2 linked regions of the Polyangium mundeleinium genome follow. The protein of the gene in region 2 interacts with the protein of the main gene of each other region in a pairwise test. Links are inferred from orthologs where the notes say so. Each region holds a gene or a part of one and is shown on either strand. Other genes may lie near its edges.

Region 1 (9,613 bases), 5.1 Mb from region 2 along the record:
ATCAGCGTCGCGACGACGCTCCTCTTCACGGCTCTTCGCCTCGGCGGCCCGGTCGCCGCGACGGGCACGCTCGCGCTCGGCGGCGGCGTGGTCCTCTCGGCCGCCCTCGCCCCGCTCATCTTTGGCGAGGGTTTTACGGTGCGGCGCGCGCTCGGCGTCGCGCTCGGCGTGATCGCGATGCTCCTGCTCGCGACCCCTTCCGATGCGAAGGAAACGCCCCAAGATGCAGGCGGGGAGGAGGCTTCACCCATGCCGAACCAGGATCGCCACACAACCGAGTCCGGCCACGACCCGAAACGAGTGGTGGGCGTGCGCCAGCGAGAGATCCAACACGGGGAGGTCGAGCGCGAGCGGGAACGCCAGCGCGCCGAGCCCACGATCGACGAGCTCGTCGAGGAGAACGATCCTCGCTCGAGCGCCGAGGAGTCCGAGGAGATCTAGCGCCGGGATACCGTTGCCAGCGGGCGCGCGGAATGCCATGGGGGAAGGCATGATCTCCGCCCCGCTCGCTTCCCCGGCGCCCGCGCGTTCGCTCGCGCCGAAGGAGCACGGCGCGTACGGGCAGCTCGGTTTGCCGCTCGTGGCGGCGCTCGCTATCGGCCGGCCGGGGGTCGCGGCGTTTGGCCTGACGATCGCGTGGGTTGCGGCGTTCCTCGCGCACGAGCCGGTGCTCGTCCTGCTCGGTCAGCGTGGCAAGAAGGCCCGCGCGCAGGATGGGCCGCGCGCGACGCGGCGGCTCGCGTGGCTCGGCGCGGCAATGGCCCTGTGTGGCGGCGTGTTTCTGGTCTTCGCGCCCGCCGACGCAAGGCTCGCGCTCGTCCCGCCGGTCGTGCTCGGGCTCGTCGTGATGGCGTTCGTCTGGCGCAAGGAAGAGAAGACGGCGACGGGCGAGATCATCGCGGCGGCGGCGCTCTCGGGGGCGGGATTTCCGGTGGCGCTCGCGGGCGGGGTCGCGCTGTTTCCCGCGGCCGTGGCCTGGCTCGCCTGGACGACGGCGTTCCTCATGTCGACGCTCGCGGTGCGCGCCGTGATCGCGCGGGCGAAACACGAGGGGCGGGCGACGCTCGTCGCCGCGTACGTCGCGACGATCGGCCTCGGCGCGGCGAGCGTGATCCTCGCGCTTCGGGACGTGCTCCCGCGGGCCGTGCCGATCGCGCTCGCGCCTTTCGTGGTGCTCTCGCTCGGGGTGCTTGTGCTCCCGATCCATACGCGGCATTTGCGCCGCATCGGGTGGGGGCTCATCGGGGCGAGCGTGGCGACGCTCGGGATCCTGGTCGCCACGCTCCGCGGGTCCTAGTTTTCCTGGCAATCGAGCTTCTGCGTGCTGCACTGCGTGTCGATACACGCCTGACAATCGGGCGTCGTCGCGGAGCCGGTGCAGTGGGAGTTATCCTGGCAAACGGCCGCGCAGGCATCCAGGCAGGCGCATTGTTTCAGCGTCTGGAAGGCCTTGAGGGCTGCGTCCTGGCAAACGTCGGCCTCCGTGGTGCCGAGTGTGGACTGGCCTTGCGCGCACGAGAGGCACGCCCCGCCGTCGCCCGCGTCCGGCGTCTCCTCCCAGGCGTTGCCGTCGACGCCGTCGCAGTTCTGATCGATCCCATCGCCCTTGGGATCGTCCTGCTCGGGGTGAATGTCCTTGTTCTCGTTGTCGCAATCGTAGCCGGGGCAAAACCCGTCGCCGTCCTTGTCATCGACCGCATCACACGGGGGCATCCCATAACAAGCCATGAGCGTGACGGCCATGGCCCCGCCCGTCGCCAACGCCGCGAGGCTCTTTCCGAAGCCCGCGAGCATCGAGGGAGCCTTCTCTTCTGTGGGCGCCGCCGCGCCGCAGTGGGGACAGCTCGAAGCCGCTCCGGGGACGAAACCTTCACAAGATACACAAGACTTCAGCATGCGAGGAAGGCTGTCATGCACCCATGGGTGGATGCAAGCGAAACGCGAGATCTGCGGCGTCACCCGATCGACGCTCACGCTTGACGGCCTGACGAGGTTCTTCTCTATTGGAGACGTTCCCCCCCTCGCGCCGATCCTTCACGAACCGAGGGTGCCGCACCCATGCCTCCTCGAACCACCTTGCAAAGCCAGCCCCTCTTTCGTTGGATCTGGCATGCGTTCTTTCGCACTGCGTTGATTCCGCTGCTGCTCGTCGAGGTCGTCCTCATCCTCGCGTACCTCGGCGCCAACCGGTTCGTGCAACGCGAGAATACGGCCGCCGTACGCACGGTGGCCACGGGTGAGCTCTCGCGCATCGCGTCGCGGGAGGCGGTCTTGCTCGACCAGGAGCTTTCGGCGGTCATCACGGGCGTGAGAGTTCTCACGGACGAGGCCAGCCGCTCCCTCTCCGAGCCGCTCCGCCTCTCGGAGGCGGAGCGCAAGGCAGCGCTCGAGCGGTACGCACGTGCGCCCGAGGGACTGTATTACAAGACGAGCGACGAGGGAGGGAGCGCGCTCTTTTACAGCAGCCGCACGCGGATCGGCGACGCCGAGCGCGACAATGTATTGAAGACCGAGCGCCTCGACCCGCTGCTCCGCTCGATCGTCCGAAACCATCGCTTGTGGGTCCAGGCGTACCTGAACACGTCGGACTCGATGAACCGCATCTATCCGTTCATGGACGTGCGCAAGCAATATCCGCCCGACATGGACATTCCCTCGTATAATTTCTATTACGAGGCCGACGCGAAGCACAACCCCGAGCGGAAGATCGTCTGGACAGACGTTTACGTCGACCCGGCCGGACAGGGCTGGATGGCGTCGTGTATCGCGCCCGTTTATCGCGGCGACGTGCTCGAAGGCGTCGTGGGGGCGGACGTCACGGTGGCCACGCTCGTCGAGCAGGTGCTCGAGCTGCAAATCCCTTGGGAAGGGTATGGTGTCCTGATTGGACGCTCGGGGACGATCCTGGCCCTGCCTTCGGGCGGGGAGCGGGATTTCGCGCTCACCGAGCTCACGAACCATGATTATCAGGCCGCCATCCTGAAGGACACCTTCAAGCCCGACGCGTTCAACCTCTACAAACGCAAGGATCTTGGCGACCTTCCGGGCGCCTTGGAGCGGCAGCGGGAGGGGAGCCTCGAAACGATGCTCGCGGGGGAGGCGAAGCGCGTCGCGTGGAGCACGGTCGACGCGACCGGCTGGAAGCTCGTCATCATCGTGCCCGAGGCCCGGATCGACGGGCAAGCCGTGACGCTCGGCAAGCGGATCGGACGCATCGCGGTGTACATGGTGGCCGGCCTCGTCGTCTTTTACGCCTGCTTCTTCGTCTACCTTTATCGGAAGGCGCGGACGATGAGCCGCAGCATTGCGGATCCGCTCACGCGCATCAATGACATCGTGCGCAACATCGGCGAGGGCCGTTATGAGCAGGAGGCGGTCCCCGTCGCCGTCGTCGAGCTCGACGAGACCGCGCGCGGCGTCGTGGGGATGGGGCGCAGGCTCGGCGAGGACAACGCGGCCCTGCTGCGCACGCAGGATGATCTCCGCGCCGCGAAGGAGCTCGCCGAGTCGGCGGCGCGCGCGAAGAGCGAGTTCCTGGCGCGTATGAGCCACGAGATCCGCACGCCCATGAATGGCGTGCTCGGCATGACCGAGCTGCTCCTCGAGACGCCGCTCGCCCCTGTGCAGAAGGAGTATGCCGAGATCGTCCAGGGCTCGGCCAAGAGCCTCCTCTCCATCATCAACGACATTCTTGATTTTTCGAAGATGGAGGCGGGGAAGATGGAGCTCGCCCGCGAGCCGTTCGAGCTCGACACGCTCCTCGAAGGTACACTCGACATGCTCGCCCAGCGCGCCCACGACAAACACGTCGAGCTCGTGCTGCGATTGCCAGACGAAGTGCCCAAGGACCTCGCAGGAGATCCAGGCCGACTGCGCCAGGTGCTGGTGAACCTGCTCGGCAACGCCGTGAAATTCACCGACGCGGGCGAGGCCGTCACGAGCGTGTCGGTGGTCGAGGACGACGGGCGCTCGGTGCTCCTGCGCTTCGAGGTGAAGGACACGGGCGTGGGGATCGCGCCGGGCGACCAGGATCGTATCTTCGACGCATTCGCGCAGGCCGACGGTTCGAGCACGCGGCGGCACGGCGGGACCGGGCTCGGGCTCGCCATTTCGAGGCAACTCGTGCGCCTCTTCGGCGGCGAGCTCGGCCTCACGAGCGAGCCCGGGCGAGGATCGACGTTCTGGTTCACGGCACGATTCGAGAAGACCACGAGAAATGCGTCGCGTGGCGCCGCGCCCCCGAACATCGCGGGCCTCCGCGCGCTCGTCGTCGACGACAGCCCCGCCGCGCGCGCGGCCCTCTGCGCCTCGCTCACGAGCCTCGGAATGAAGGCGGACGAGGCGGACGGCGGCGGCGCGGCGATGAGCTCACTTCATCAGGCGGCGTCCGCGGGGCGGCCCTACGACATGCTCGTGCTCGACCGCGACATGCCGGGGATGAACGGCGCCGACGTCGTGCAGGCGGTCCTTGCGAGCCCGAAGCTCGCCTCCCTTTCGTTCATTCTGCTCTCGCCGGTGGGGCGTGACCTCCCCTCGCTTCCGCCGGGCGCGCGCGCCGCGCGGATCCACAAGCCCGTGCGCAGGTCGGCGCTCCTGGCAGCACTCGCGGCGGTCGCGGGGCCCCACGCGGCGGCGAGGGACGAGGCGACCCGGAGCGAGAGGCTCGTCGATTCGGGGGCGACCGCGGGCCTCCGGGTCCTGCTCGCCGAGGACAACGTGGTCAACCAGAAGGTCGCGCAGAAGATGCTCGCGACGCTCGGCTGCGTCGTGACCACGGTGGACGACGGGCGCGCCGCGGTGGAGGCGTTCGAGCGCGGGTCGTATCGGCTCGTGCTGATGGATTGCCAGATGCCGGAGATGGATGGATATCGCGCCACCGAGGAGATACGGAGGCGGGAGCGGGAGCACGGATGGCCACGCACGCCCATCGTGGCGCTGACGGCGAACGCAATGCCGCAGGACCGGGAGCGCGCGCTCGCCGCCGGAATGGACGACCACGTGCCGAAGCCCATCGAGCGCGTGGATCTCCAGCGCGTGCTCGTGCGTCACGCGGCGCTCTCGCGGCCCGCCGGTGAGGCGCCGCGGCCCGCGGTCGTATCGGACGGCGCAGGGCCGGTCCTCGACATGCGAATGGTCGAGGGGCTCCGAGAGCTCGGGGCCCTCGAGGAGATCGCCCGCGCGTTCCTCGCGGAGGTCCCGGAACGAATGGTCGGACTGCGTGGCGCCCTGAAGAAACGCGACGCCGCGGACCTCGAACGGCGGGCGCACGCGCTCAAGGGATCGAGCGGCGCGATCGGCGCGAAGCGCGTGGCGGAGACGAGCGCGCGGCTCGAAAGGATGGCGCGGTCCGGCGGGCTCGACGGCGCGGAGGAGCTCCTCGATCGCCTGGAGCACGAGTTCGAAGGGTTCGCTTCCGCGATCGAGCTCGAGTGGGCCCGGGACGCAGCGTCCACCGGCGCCTGAGGCATGATCGGTGGTACTCTGAGCGCCGCCATGCCCCTTCGCCGCGTCCCCGTGCTCCCCGACGACGACCATCCCGCGTACGTCGTCTGGGAACTCACGCTCCGCTGCGACCAGCCCTGCGCCCATTGCGGATCGCGCGCCGGAGGGCCGCGGACGACCGAGCTCGGGACCGAAGAAGCGCTCGGCGTCGTGCAGCAATTGAAGGAGCGCCGCGCGCGCGAGGTCGTGCTCATCGGCGGCGAGGCGTACCTGCACGAGGGGTTTCTCGACATCGTCCGGGCCCTCCAAAACGCCGGGATCCGGCCGACGATGACCACGGGCGGCCGCGGAATCGACGCGGCGCTCGCGCGGGCCATGAAAGAAGCGGGGCTGCACAGCGTCTCGGTGAGCGTCGACGGGCTCGCGCGCACGCACGACCTCATTCGCCGCGCAAAATCGAGCTTCGAAAGCGCCACGCGCGCGATCGGCCACCTGCGCGCGGCGGGCCTCCTCGTCGCGGCGAACACGAACGTGAACCGCGTCAATCGGGGCGACCTCGAAGCGCTCTACGAGCACCTGCGCGCGCTCGGCATCGTCGCCTGGCAGGTGCAGATCACGGCCGCCCTCGGCCGCGCCGCCGATCGCCCGGACATGCTGCTCCAGCCCTACGACTTGCTCGACGTCATGCCGCGCGTCGCCGCGCTGAAGCGCCGCGCCTTTCGCGACGGCATCACGCTGATGCCCGGCAACAACCTCGGATACTTCGGCCCCGAGGAGGCGCTCCTGCGGTCCGTGAAAGAGGGCGGGCGTGACCATTTCATGGGCTGCCAGGCGGGAAAACGCGTCCTCGGCATCGAATCCGACGGCGCGGTGAAGGGTTGTCCCTCGCTGCAAAGCCATTCCTACGTCGGCGGCACGTTGCGCGAGCAGAGCCTCGGCGCGATCTGGGACGAGGCCCCGGCCCTCGCGTTCGCGCGGAGCCGCACCCCCGACGATCTATGGGGATTCTGCCGCGCCTGCCCGTTCGCCGAGGTCTGCATGGGCGGATGCACGTTCACCGCGCATGCGCTCTTCGGCCGGCCCGGAAACAACCCGTATTGCCATTTCCGCGCGCGCACGCTCGCCGCCGAGGGCAAACGCGAGAGGCTCGTCCCCGCGGCGGCGGCCGAGGGAGAACCGTTCGATCATGGCCTCTTCGAGCTCGTCGTCGAGCCTTTCGACGCCCCCGAGCCGCCGCTGGGCCCGGTGGAGAGCCTCGTCCAGATCACGCGGCGCCCGAGGCAAGGGCAGGCATAGCGCTACTGCATTCGCTCGAGGTTGCCCAGCGGGTGGGTGGGCTTTTTGTACGTGGCCCGGAACGTCGCCGACGCCGCGTCGACGACACTTTCCAGGCAATAGTAGGTATTATCGAGGGGCATGCAGTCGCCCACATCGATCGTGAATCCTGGCGGCTGGTGGCTTTGGCCCCACCACTCTTTTTCGCCGAGTGCTGACTCGGGCACGCCGCAAGCAAAGTGCATGAGTGCACGAGGCGCTCGACGGGCGCCATACGCCTCATACGCCTCGTCAAGGAGGACGTGACAACCGTTGATGCGCGCGACCTTGCCCTTTTCCACAGTAACGACAGGAGACTCCGTCCGTGCGCAGGCCCCGAGGACGACAGCGGTGATCAGAAGGAAGGCAGTCCGCATGATTCTTGTACTCGACATCAACGACACGTATTGAAGGACACTTTTCCACTACAGTTGTCGCATGTCCTACGCTGCTCTGCGCAACAATCGGCGCAACTGGACCCGCTCGTACCGCTACAACTGTTGTAACAGAGGGGCGTTTGCTCTGCGCACCAGTTCGGGGGCATGCACTGCGTCGCCGTCACCGACGACGACCCACACCCCATCCCCACCACCGCGACCCCAGACAGCAGCAACAGCAAGCGCATGCCATCACCCTCGACCCTGCCACGGTTACCATACCCACAGGGAGCGGATCAACAGTTAGCTTCATTGCTCGTGCAGGATACCCTGTTCGTTGCACGCCACCCGCAGAGAGCGGAACGCCACCCGCGAAAGGCGGGACCGCTTCCCCGAGCGGCGGGATCGCTTCCCCGAACGCCGGGACCGCTTCCCCGAGCGGCGGGACCGCTTCCCCGAGCGGCGGGATCGCTTCCCCGAACGCCGGGACCGCTTCCCCGAGCGGCGGGATCGCTTCCCCGAACGCCGGGACCGCTTCCCCGAGCGGCGGGACCGCTTCCCCGAGCGCCGGGATCGCTTCCCCGAGCGCCGGGACCGCTTCCCCGAACGGCGGGATCGCTTCCACGAGCGCCGGGACGGCTTCCCCGAACGGCGGGATCGCTTCCACGAGCGCCGGGACGGCTTCCCCGAACGGCGGGATCGCTTCCACGAGCGCCGGGACGGCTTCCCCGAACGGCGGGATCGCTTCCACGAGCGCCGGGACGGGAAATCAGCCGTGAAGCTCCCTGAGCAGCGTGTACGAGCGGTTCCGCGCCTCCGCGTCCGGCACCGCGCACAACACCATCAGCTCGTCGGCGCGGGTGGCTTCGAGGAGCTTGTCGAGCTGCTCACGCACGGACGCCGGGCCGCCGACGATGTTCTGCGCGAACCAGTTCTCGACGAAGGCTCGCTCCTCCGGCGCCCACGGATACGCCTCCGCCTCCTCGATCGTCGGATAGGGCTCGCGCTTGCCCTGGCGCACGCGCAAGAACGCGAGCGCGCCCGGGAGCGCGATGCGCCGCGCCTCGGCGTCCGTGTCGGCGACGATCACGATGGCGCCGATCATCGCCTCGGGCTGGGCCAGCACCGCCGACGGGCTGAACGACTTTCGGTAGAGGTCGAGGGCAGGCAACGTATTGGCCTGGCTGAAATGGTGCGCGAACGCGAAGGGCAAGCCGCGCCGGCCGGCGAGACGCGCGCTGTAGCCGCTCGACCCGAGCAGCCAGATCGGCGGTTCGTTGCCGAGCGCCGGGACGGCGCGGATCGTGTGGTACGGGTGATCGTCGCTGAACTGGCCGCGGAAAAAACCATACAGCTCGTCGAGCATCGCGGGCAGGCCGTCGCCCGTCGTCGGGTCGTCGCGGCTCAGCGCCGACGCCGTGAGCGGATCGGTGCCCGGGGCGCGCCCGATGCCGAGGTCGATGCGGCCGGGGAAGAGCGCTTCGAGCGTGCCGAATTGCTCCGCGATCACGAGCGGCGCGTGGTTGGGCAGCATCACGCCGCCGGAACCGACGCGAATCGTCGTCGTCGCGGCCGCGATCCGCGCAATCAGCACCGCAGGCGCTGCAGACGCGATGCCCGGCATGGCATGATGCTCGGCGAACCAATGCCGCCGGTATCCGAGCGCCTCGACATGCCTCGAAAGATCGATGCTCTCGGCAAAAGCCTCGCTCGCGTTGGATCCCCGCCGAACGGGCGCCAGGTCGAGAACGGAAAGCGGAATTCGCATCATGACACCTCGATCCTCACGGCAAGGGCGGCGGCACGAGCGGCACGAGCGCCCGCAGTTCGTCTTCAATGAACGTTTCGACGCCCCGCCGCGCGTCCTTCCCCGCCCCCTCGTCCCCGAGGTCCGCGGCCACCGCGTCGTGCCGCAAGGCAAGCTCGCTCCGCCGCACGTACGAAGGATCCGAGCGCAACGCCGCGGCCCACGAAAGAGCGAGCGCCGCCTCGCGTTGCTTCTTGTCGAGCGAGTGCTTCTTCGCCAGCACGACCTTGCCGCCCACGTTCACCGCCGTAATCGCCTCCGTGCGGTGGTTCATGGGCAACGTCAGCTTCGCCGCCGCGACCGCGAGCTCGTCGCTCGACTCCGTTTCGCCATCCAGCACGTATCGAATCGCATCCACGCACGGCGCGCCGAACGCCCGCGCCGCCTCGATACGTTGCCGCGCCTCCCCGTGCGCCGCCGTGATCTCCTCGGCCGGAAGCGCCGTCTTTTTCCCGATCACCAGCACCGCCTGCTCCTCGCGCGGGTCGACGCCCTCCAGCATCGCCGCGTAAAACGCGCCCCGCAGCACGGCCCGCGCGATCTTCGGGGGCAAACCCTCCGGCACTTCGAGCGTCTCGGCCCGCGCGGGCTCCTCCTTCGCGAGCGCGCGCTCGTCCTCCTCGGGCAAACCGAGCGACGCGATGAAGCAGCCGCGCTGCGACTTCGCCTCCAT
Region 2 (8,747 bases):
CAGCCGGGCGTGCTCGGGGGTCTCGTGGAGCGAGGGCAGGGATGTCACGGGGTACCGTCCGTTCCGAGCGAAGAGCTCACACGAGCGAGCTCGTGCCTAGCGCATGCAGAATGTCGCGGGGCGGAGGGTGGGGTTCGAGGCAGGGAATTTCAGGCTCCGGACCGGAGCCTCGTCAACCGCCTCAACCACCTCCACCAGGCGCAGGGGCCGGCGCAGCGGCGGGCTGCCCGGCAGGCGCCGCCGGAGCAGGCGGGGGCGCCGGAGCCGCTGCGGGTTCAGCTTTGACGGTAATCTCGTCGGGCCGTGTCAGGGACGAACACGCCGTCGCCGAGAGCGAAAGGATCACGACCCCGAGGGCCGTGATGGGTCGTCGGGTGAGCACGGGGGGACGTTACCACCCGACGCGCCTCGGGATCCATCCCCTGCCGCGACGCACCCCGCTCGTGCTACCAAAGAAAGTGCATGGATCCCGTCTTTCGCCGCGCCTACAACGCAGCCTTCGGACCCGACACCTACGCGGACTACCTCGCGCGCCTGGAGCGCCGGGTAGGCTCGAAGATCCCCTTCCGCGTGGCCGAGACGCCGCTCTTCTTGCCCGAGGGGCTGCGCAGCTATCTCGCGAAATCCGCGACCGAGATCGTGCAGCAGATCTCGCGGCCGAACGTGATCGAGACGATGAAGCGCGCGATCCCCGCGCACCTCGACGCGCCGGGGATGGACCCCTTGCCGAACTGCGTGCAGGTCGACTTCGCGATCGTACGCGGGGCGAGCGGAGAGCTCGAAGGACGTGTGGTCGAGCTGCAAGCGTTCCCCTCGCTCTACGCGCTCATGGTGCTGCAGAGCGAGGTCATGGCCGACGTGATGCGCACGATGCCCGGGCTCGATCGGAAATGGTCGATCTTCTTCGGCGGGCTCGATCGCGACGCGTTCGTCGCGCGGCTGCGCAAGGCCGTGCTCGCGGACGAGGATCCGGCGAACGTCGTGCTGCTCGACATCGATCCGCCGAACCAGAAGACCTACCCGGACTTCCTCGCGACGAAGGAGCTCGTCGGCGTCGATGCCGTCTGCCCGACGGCGCTCGTGCGCGAGGGCCGGAGGCTCTTCCGCAAGGTGAACGGCAAGCTCGTGCAGGTGCGCCGCATCTACAACCGCGTGGTCTTCGACGAGCTCGAGGCGCGCAAAATCGAGCTCCCGTTCCGCTACACCGAGGAGCTCGACATCACGTGGTGCTCGCACCCGAACTGGTACTGGACGTGGTCGAAGTACACGCTGCCGTACATCGATCACCCGGCTGTACCCCGCGCGCGGTACCTCTCGGAGCTTTCGGAGATCCCGCATGATCTCGAGCGGTACGTGCTGAAGCCGCTCTTCTCGTTCGCGGGCGCGGGCGTGAAGGTGGATCCGACGAAGGAAGACATCGCGGCGATCCCGGCGTCGGATCGGCACGGCTGGCTCTTGCAGGAGAAGATCCAGTACGAGCCCGCACTGCCGATGCCCGACGGATCGGGCGTGAAGGGCGAGGTGCGGATGATGTTCCTGCGCGCGCCCGACGAGCCCGCGCCCGCGCTCGTGCTGAACCTCGTGCGGCTCTCGCGCGGCAAGATGCTCGGCGTCGATCAGAACAAGGATCTCACCTGGGTCGGCGGTACGGTCGGGCTCTGGCCCGTCGACTGATCCGACTCAGAACGGCCAGACGAGCCGGTACGGCAGCGCCAGGCGCCACGCGCCGAGGAGGAGCGCGATCGTGGCCCCGAGCAGCCCCGCCTGGAGCCACGGCCGCGGCGAAGGCCGGGTCTTGCGCAGGACGAGCGCCGCGCCGAGGCCCACCACCACGCCCGCGACAAACCCGAAGAAATGCGCGCCGAGATCGGATTGCGGGCTCGCGCCGAGCGCGCCCAGGAGCGCGAGTCCGCCGACGATCGGCGCCGCGATCTCCTGCATCGCGCGTTTGCGCCCCGCCGCGTGATCCCGATCGAGCGCGAGCTGCGTGGCCGCGAGCAGCCCGATCGCCCCGAAGACCGCCGTCGACGCGCCGATCGAGCGATGCACGTCGTGGCCCATCGTGTGATACGCGACCGCGTTCGCGACGTTGCCGAGCGTGCCCGCCGTGAGGATCGCGAGCGCCGCGCCGCCCGGGCCGAGCCTGCGTTGCACGGCCGACGCGAAGATCGCGCCCGAAATCACGTTGCCGATCACGTGCGACGAGTCCGCGTGCAGCGTGAGCGCCGTCAGCGCGCGCCAAGGCTCGGCGCCGAGGACGAGGTTGCTCTCGGCGCGGCCGCGCTGGAACCAGAACGAGTTGTGCGCGACGGGACCCGTGACCACGAAAAACAGGGCGAGCGCGGCGAAGAGGAGCGGCGCGATGATCGAGGGCGCGTGCCGCGGACGCTCGCGGACCTTCTGCGGCGGCCAATCCCGGTTCTCGGCCTCGTACCGATCGATCGAGCTCGACGCGTGATCGTAATCCTCGTCCCGCACGACGAGGACCCAGCCCCGGAACGTCCAGCGCATCATGTGCCAGACCGACATCGACTGCAGGACGAGCGACCAATCCCGCGCCTTGCGCTCGTGTACCGGGCCGATGGCCGTGAGGCCCGGGAGAGGGTCGACCGGCACGAGCCCACCCGGCGCCGGGGGCGCCGCGGCTCCCGTGACCCCCGCGAAAGGCGAGGAGAGGGAAGGGAGGGACGAGGCCTGCGCCGGAACAGCTCTCTCGCCTGAATGGTCGTCGTTGTCGTTCACGGTTCGGGGAACGTGCGGACGAGCATGAGAGCTGTCAACACGGCCCGGCTTTCCGTCACCTCCGAAAGTCCCCTTGTGGACGGCTCGGCCGCGTGGCACGGCAGGACCGTGTCCACCGCCATCACGAACGGAATCCGCGTCTACGTCACGACCGTGTACGTGCCGTCGCAATCCATGCCGAGCGCGAGGCGTTACGTGTTCGCCTACACGGTGCGCATCTCGAACGAGGGCAGCGAGACCGCGCAGCTCCGCACGCGCCACTGGATCATCACCGACGGAAACGGGAAGGTCGAAGAAGTCCGAGGCCCCGGCGTCGTCGGCAAGCAGCCGACCCTCCGGCCCGGAGAGCACTTCGAGTACACGAGCGGCTGTGTGCTCGAGACGCCGCGCGGCACGATGCGCGGCACCTACCAAATGTACCCCGAGCGCGGCGGGCCCGCGTTCGACGCCGAGATCGCGCAGTTCACGCTCGCGATGCCGTATTCGCTGAACTGAAACGAAAACGGGGGCTCCTCCCGTGGGAAGAGCCCCCGCTTCGTTCGCATGCGCCGGTTCGCGTCAGGCCTGGGCCGTGGTTTCGGTCTCCTTCGGCGGCTCGGCCTTCTTCTCGTCGGCCGGCGGCTCGTTCGGGAGGAACGAGAACGAGAGCGCGTCGTCCTTCAGGTCGACCACGGCCTTTCCGCCTTGCTCGAGCTCGCCGAAGAGGATCTCGTCGCCGAGCCGAGGCTTGAGCTCGCGCTCGATGACACGACCGAGCGGGCGCGCGCCGAAGGCCGGATCGTAGCCCTTCTTCGCGAGGTAATCGCGCGCCGCGTCGGTGACCTGGATGGTCACGCCCTTGTCGCCCACGAGCGCCTCGATCTCGCGGATGAACTTGTCGACGATGCTGCCCATGACGCTCGGATCGAGCGGCTTGAACATGATGCGCGCATCGAGACGGTTCCGGAACTCCGGGCTGAACACGTTCTTGAAGGCGCGATCGTCGTCGCCCACGTTGCCGCGCTCGCCGAAGCCGAGGCGCGTTTGCGTGAGCTCCCGGGCGCCGACATTGCTCGTCATGATGAGCACGACGTGCCGGAAGGAGCTCTTCTTGCCGTTGTTGTCCGTGAGTGTGCCGTGGTCCATGACCTGCAGGAGCACCTGGAAGATGTCCGGGTGCGCCTTCTCGATCTCGTCGAGCAGGAGCACGGCGTGCGGCGTCTTCGCGATCGCCTCGGTGAGCAGGCCGCCGCGATCGAAGCCGACGTAGCCGGGGGGCGCGCCGATGAGGCGCGAGACCGTGTGCCGCTCCTGGTACTCGCTCATGTCGAAGCGGAGGAACTCGATCCCCATGACCTTCGCGAGCTGCTTGGCGAGCTCGGTCTTGCCGACGCCCGTCGGGCCCGTGAAGAGGAACGAGCCGATCGGCTTCTCCGGTGAGCGCAGGCCCGCGCGCGAGAGCTTGATGGCGCTCGCGAGCTGCGAGACGGCCTCGGCCTGGCCGAAGACCACACCTTCGAGCTCCTTCTGCAGATCCTTGAGCTGCGCGCGATCCGAGGTCGAGACCTGGCGCGGCGGGATCTGCGCCATCTTCGCGACGACGATCTCGATGTCGGACACGTCGACCGTGTAGTCCTCGCCGTGGGCGAGGCGCGCCGCGGCGCCGGCCTCGTCGAGCAGATCGATCGCCTTGTCGGGCAAGCGCCGATCACGGAGGTAGCGGTCGCTGAGCTTCGCGGCCGCTTCGAGCGCGGCGTCCGTGAAGCGGACCTTGTGGAACTCCTCGTAGTGCTTGCGCAGGCCTTCGAGGATCTGGCGCGTCTCGTCGACCGAGGGCTCGTTGATCTCGATGCGCTGGAAGCGACGCGCGAGGGCGCTGTCGCGCTCGAGGTGCCCGCGGTACTCCTGGAAGGTCGTCGCGCCGATGCAACGCAGGCGGCCGGACGCGAGCGCGGGCTTGAGCAGGTTCGAGGCGTCCATCGTGCCGCCGCTCGCGGCGCCGGCGCCGATGATCGTGTGGATCTCGTCGATGAACAGGATCGCGCCAGGCTGCTTTTCGAGGGCCTTGAGCACGCCCTTCAGTCGGTTTTCGAAGTCGCCGCGGTAACGCGTGCCGGCGATGAGCGCGCCCATGTCGAGCGCGTAGATCGTCGCGCCCTTGATCGCCTGCGGGACGTCGCCCTTGACGATCTTCATGGCGAGGCCCTCGGCGATGGCGGTCTTGCCGACGCCGGCGTCGCCGATGAGCAAGGGGTTGTTCTTGCGGCGCCGCGCGAGGACCTGGATCGTGCGCTCGAGCTCGATCGTCCGGCCGACCAGCGGATCGATACGCCCGCTCTCCGCTTCCTTGTTCAGGTTCACGGTGAACGAGGCGAGCGGATCACGGCGGCTCTCGCGGCCTTCGCCCTCGGCCTCGGCGGCGTCCGCGCCCTCGGTCGCGTCCTCCGGGCCGACCTCGTCGTCCTCGCCGTCCTTCGCGATGCCGTGCGACAGGAAGTTCACCACGTCGAGGCGCTGCACGTCGGACTCACGGAGCATCTGCACCGCGGGCGACTCGCGCTCGGAGAAGACCGCGACGAGGACGTTCGCGCCCTTGAGCTCCTTCTGGTTCGTGTTCTGGACGTGCACGGCCGCGCGGCCCACGACGTTCTGAAAGCCGATCGAGACGACTGGCTCGGAGTCGACGTGCTCGGGCAAGGCCTCGATCTCTTCTTCGAGGAAGAGCTGCAGGCGTTTCTTCAGCTTCGGTAGATCTCCGCCCGCCTTGCGGATCACGTTCGCCGTCTCCTCGTCGAACGTGAGCGCGTAGAGAAGGTGCTCGACGGTCACGTACTCGTGCCGTCGGCGGATGGCCTCGTGCGTGGCCAGCTTGAAGGCGATCTCGACCTCGGGGCTGATCTTCATGGTTCCTACTCGGGTTCGGCCGAAAGCCGGAGGGGCATGCCGTGTTGCCTCGCGAAGCTCTGCACCTGGGTGACCTTCGTCTCGGCGACATCCTTGGTGTAGACGCCCGCGACTCCGCTGCCCTTGTGGTGCACGCTGAGCATGATGTGCGTCGCTTCCGTGTCGGTCCTGTGAAAGAACTTCACGAGCACGAGAACGACGAACTCCATCGTCGTGTAGTTGTCGTTGTGGAGGAGGACCTTGTAGCGGCGGACCTTCTCGACCTTGCGCTTCTTCTGGGTCGCGAGATCGCCTTCCTGGTCCTCTCGTTCACGCGGATCGTTCGCCATACGTCTCGGGGGGCCGAACAGAATAGCAAGCCAGGGCCCGGCGCGCCGGTGGTCGCGCGCCAGGAATCGTTATGCTCGGGGCGCAGCAGGCGGAGAGGCCCTACTCGGCGGCAGGCTCTTCGGGGACGAGCCGGATGGGGCAGGGCTCGATCCGCCAGATTTCATTCGCGTATTCGAGCACCGTGCGGTCCGACGAGAAGCCGCCGACCCGCGCGATGTTGAGGGCGGCCTTGCGCGACCAGCCCTCCTCGTCGAGGAACGCCCGCTCGACGACCTTCTGCGCGTCGGCATACGCACGGAAATCGCTCATCACGAGGTAACGGTCGCGGCCGAGCAGCTCGTCGACGAGGGGGTGGAAGGCGTCGGGCTCGTCCGGCGAGAAGAAGCCGGTGCGGATGAAGTCGATCGCCTCGCGGAGCTCGGGATCGGCCTCGTACGCGGCGCGGCCGGGCACGCCCGACGCGAGGCGCGCCTCGACCTCCTCGGCCGTGAGCCCGAAGAGGAAGAAGTTTTCGGCCCCGACGGCCTCGCGGATCTCGATGTTGGCGCCGTCGTAGGTGCCGATCGTGAGCGCGCCGTTCATCGCGAGCTTCATGTTGCCGGTGCCGGAGGCCTCCATGCCGGCCGTCGAGATCTGCTCGGAGAGGTCGGCTGCCGGGATGATCTTCTCGGCGAGCGAGACGCGGTAGTTCGGCAGGAAGGCGACCTTGAGCTCGGGGACGCGGCTGTCGCCATTCACGACGGAGGCGATGGCGTGGATGAGCTTGATGATGAGCTTGGCCTGCCGATACCCGGGCGCGGCCTTGGCGCCGAAGATGAAGAGCCGCGGGTGCACGCGCTCGCCGCGCTTGGCGCGCAGGTAGAGCGTGACGATGTGGAGCGCGTTCAAGAGCTGGCGCTTGTATTCGTGCAGGCGCTTGATCTGGACGTCGAAGATCGCGCGGACGTCGACGTCGAAGCCGAGATCACGCTTGACGATGCGGGCCAGCGCCTCCTTGTTCGCGCGCTTGATCGCCCGGAGCTCGGCGAGGAACGACGGATCGTCCACGGCGGGCTCGAGCTCGGCGAGGCGCTCGAGCTCGGTGACGAAGCGCGGGCCGATGCGGGAGGTGATGAGCCGGGAGAGCTTGGGGTTGCAGGCGAAGAGCCAGCGGCGCGGCGTGACGCCGTTCGTCTTGTTGCTGAAGCGCTCGGGCCAGAACTCGTGGAAGTCGCGGAAGAGCGAGGTGCGCACGAGCTCGCTGTGGAGCTTGGCGACGCCGTTGACCGAGTGCGATCCGATGACTGCGAGGTGCGCCATGCGGACCATCCGCTCGGGGCCCTCCTCGAAGATGCTCATGCGCCGGGCGCGGCCTTGATCGTAGGGGAAGGCGACGGTCACCGCGCGGAGCAGGCGCCGGTTGATCTCCTGGATGATCTCCAGGTGGCGCGGCAAGATGCGCTCGAAGAGCGCGACGGGCCAGCGCTCGAGCGCCTCGGGCAGGAGCGTGTGGTTCGTGTAGCCGAAGGCCCGCACGGTCTGCGTCCAGGCCTCGTCCCAGGAGAGGGCATGCTCGTCGACGAGCACGCGCATGAGCTCGGCGATGGCGATCGCCGGGTGCGTGTCGTTGAGCTGGATCGCGACCTTGTCGCCGAACTTCGAGAAGTCATCGTGGGTCTTCGTATAACGCCAGACGATGTCGTGGATCGAGCAGGCGACGAAGAAATACTCCTGCCGGAGCCTTAGCTCCTTGCCCTTGTCGAAGTTGTCGTTCGGGTAGAGGACCTTGGAGATGACCTCGGAGGCGTTCTTCTGCTGGACCGCGCTCACGTAGTCGCCGGCGTTGAAGAGGCCGAAGTCGAAGTCCTCGTGGGCGCGGGCCGCCCAGAGGCGCAGCGTGTTCACGGTGCCCGAGCCGTGGCCCGCGATGGGCGTGTCGTAAGGCACGCCGAGCACGTGATCGGCCGGGTTCCAGAGGACGCGGTAGCCGCCGCGGCCGTCCTGGACCATCTCGGTGCGGCCGCCGAAGCCAACGGTGACGGCGTACTCGGGTCGCTCGATTTCCCAGGGATTGCCGAATTTCAGCCACTCGTCGGCACGCTCGACCTGCGCGCCGTCGCGAATGATTTGCTCGAAAATGCCGAACTCGTACCGGATGCCGTAGCCCTGGCCAGGCAACTCCAGCGTGGCCATCGATTCGAGGATGCAGGCGGCGAGGCGCCCGAGGCCGCCGTTGCCGAGGCCCGCGTCGTGCTCGAGCTCCATCATCTCGTCGAGGTCGATCCCGAGCTCCTTCAGGACCGTGCGGTAGGTCTCCTCGACGCCGAGGGCCTGCAGGTTCGACTGGAGCGCGCGGCCGAGGAGGAACTCGGCCGAGAGGTAGTAGGCGCGCTTGACGTCCTTCTCGTAGTAGGTGCGCTGCGTTTGCGACCAGCGCTCCACGAGGCGGTCGCGGACGGCGAGCGAGAGCGCGACGAAGCGGTCGAAGCTCGTCGCGGCCTCGAAGTCGCGGGCGCGCGAGAACTGCACGTGGTCGGTGAACGCACGGCGGAGGGCGGCGGGGTGCATGCCCGTCCGGTCGTCCTCGACGCGGACGCGCGAGGGCACGGGGTCTTGGGCAGAGGCGGCGAAGGCGCCGTCGGGCGGCGCGGGAGGGCCCTGGAAGAAGGAGGTCATCGGGCGCGCATCATAGCGGACCTGCCGGGGCGCGCCGCAGGAGCTTGTCCCTCGGCGGCCGTGCTGTGGTAGACGGACCCACGGCCCGCGCTCTCGCGCGGCGAGAGAGGAACCATGAGCAAGACCCGTGGGGCGAT

What was found.
Region 1: the proteins of clpA (region 2) and POL67_RS43250 interact in binary tests that used the Escherichia coli proteins (3 or more experiments, as listed by UniProt). The link is inferred for Polyangium mundeleinium from one-to-one orthologs.

The regions. Positions count from the first base shown.
Region 1 is NZ_JAQNDO010000001.1:10,994,147-11,003,759, forward strand. The notes cover bases 1,749-5,663. They hold POL67_RS43250 (response regulator), read left to right. Parts: upstream 1,749-2,058; coding sequence 2,059-5,463; downstream 5,464-5,663. Other genes in these bases: POL67_RS43245 (hypothetical protein), read right to left, coding at 1,749-1,794; POL67_RS43255 (radical SAM/SPASM domain-containing protein), read left to right, coding at 5,494-5,663. Also shown: POL67_RS43235 (EamA family transporter), read left to right, coding at 1-441; POL67_RS43240 (YwiC-like family protein), read left to right, coding at 491-1,297; more of POL67_RS43245, read right to left, coding at 1,294-1,748; more of POL67_RS43255, read left to right, coding at 5,664-6,738; POL67_RS43260 (hypothetical protein), read right to left, coding at 6,741-7,133; POL67_RS43265 (LLM class flavin-dependent oxidoreductase), read right to left, coding at 7,903-8,904; POL67_RS43270 (hypothetical protein), read right to left, coding at 8,918-9,613. UniProt on the Escherichia coli protein: Member of the two-component regulatory system UvrY/BarA involved in the regulation of carbon metabolism via the CsrA/CsrB regulatory system. Phosphorylates UvrY, probably via a four-step phosphorelay.
Region 2 is NZ_JAQNDO010000001.1:5,913,829-5,922,575, forward strand. Bases 2,964-6,012 are described here. They hold clpA (ATP-dependent Clp protease ATP-binding subunit ClpA), read right to left. Parts: upstream 5,626-6,012; coding sequence 3,301-5,625; downstream 2,964-3,300. Other genes in these bases: apaG (Co2+/Mg2+ efflux facilitator ApaG/CorD), read left to right, coding at 2,964-3,237; clpS (ATP-dependent Clp protease adapter ClpS), read right to left, coding at 5,631-5,954. Outside these bases: POL67_RS23515 (acyl-CoA dehydrogenase family protein), read right to left, coding at 1-48; POL67_RS23520 (hypothetical protein), read left to right, coding at 463-1,674; POL67_RS23525 (rhomboid family intramembrane serine protease), read right to left, coding at 1,681-2,616; more of apaG, read left to right, coding at 2,851-2,963; POL67_RS23545 (glycogen/starch/alpha-glucan phosphorylase), read right to left, coding at 6,055-8,610; POL67_RS23550 (hypothetical protein), read left to right, coding at 8,725-8,747. UniProt on the Escherichia coli protein: ATP-dependent specificity component of the ClpAP protease. It directs the protease to specific substrates. It has unfoldase activity. The primary function of the ClpA-ClpP complex appears to be the degradation of unfolded or abnormal proteins.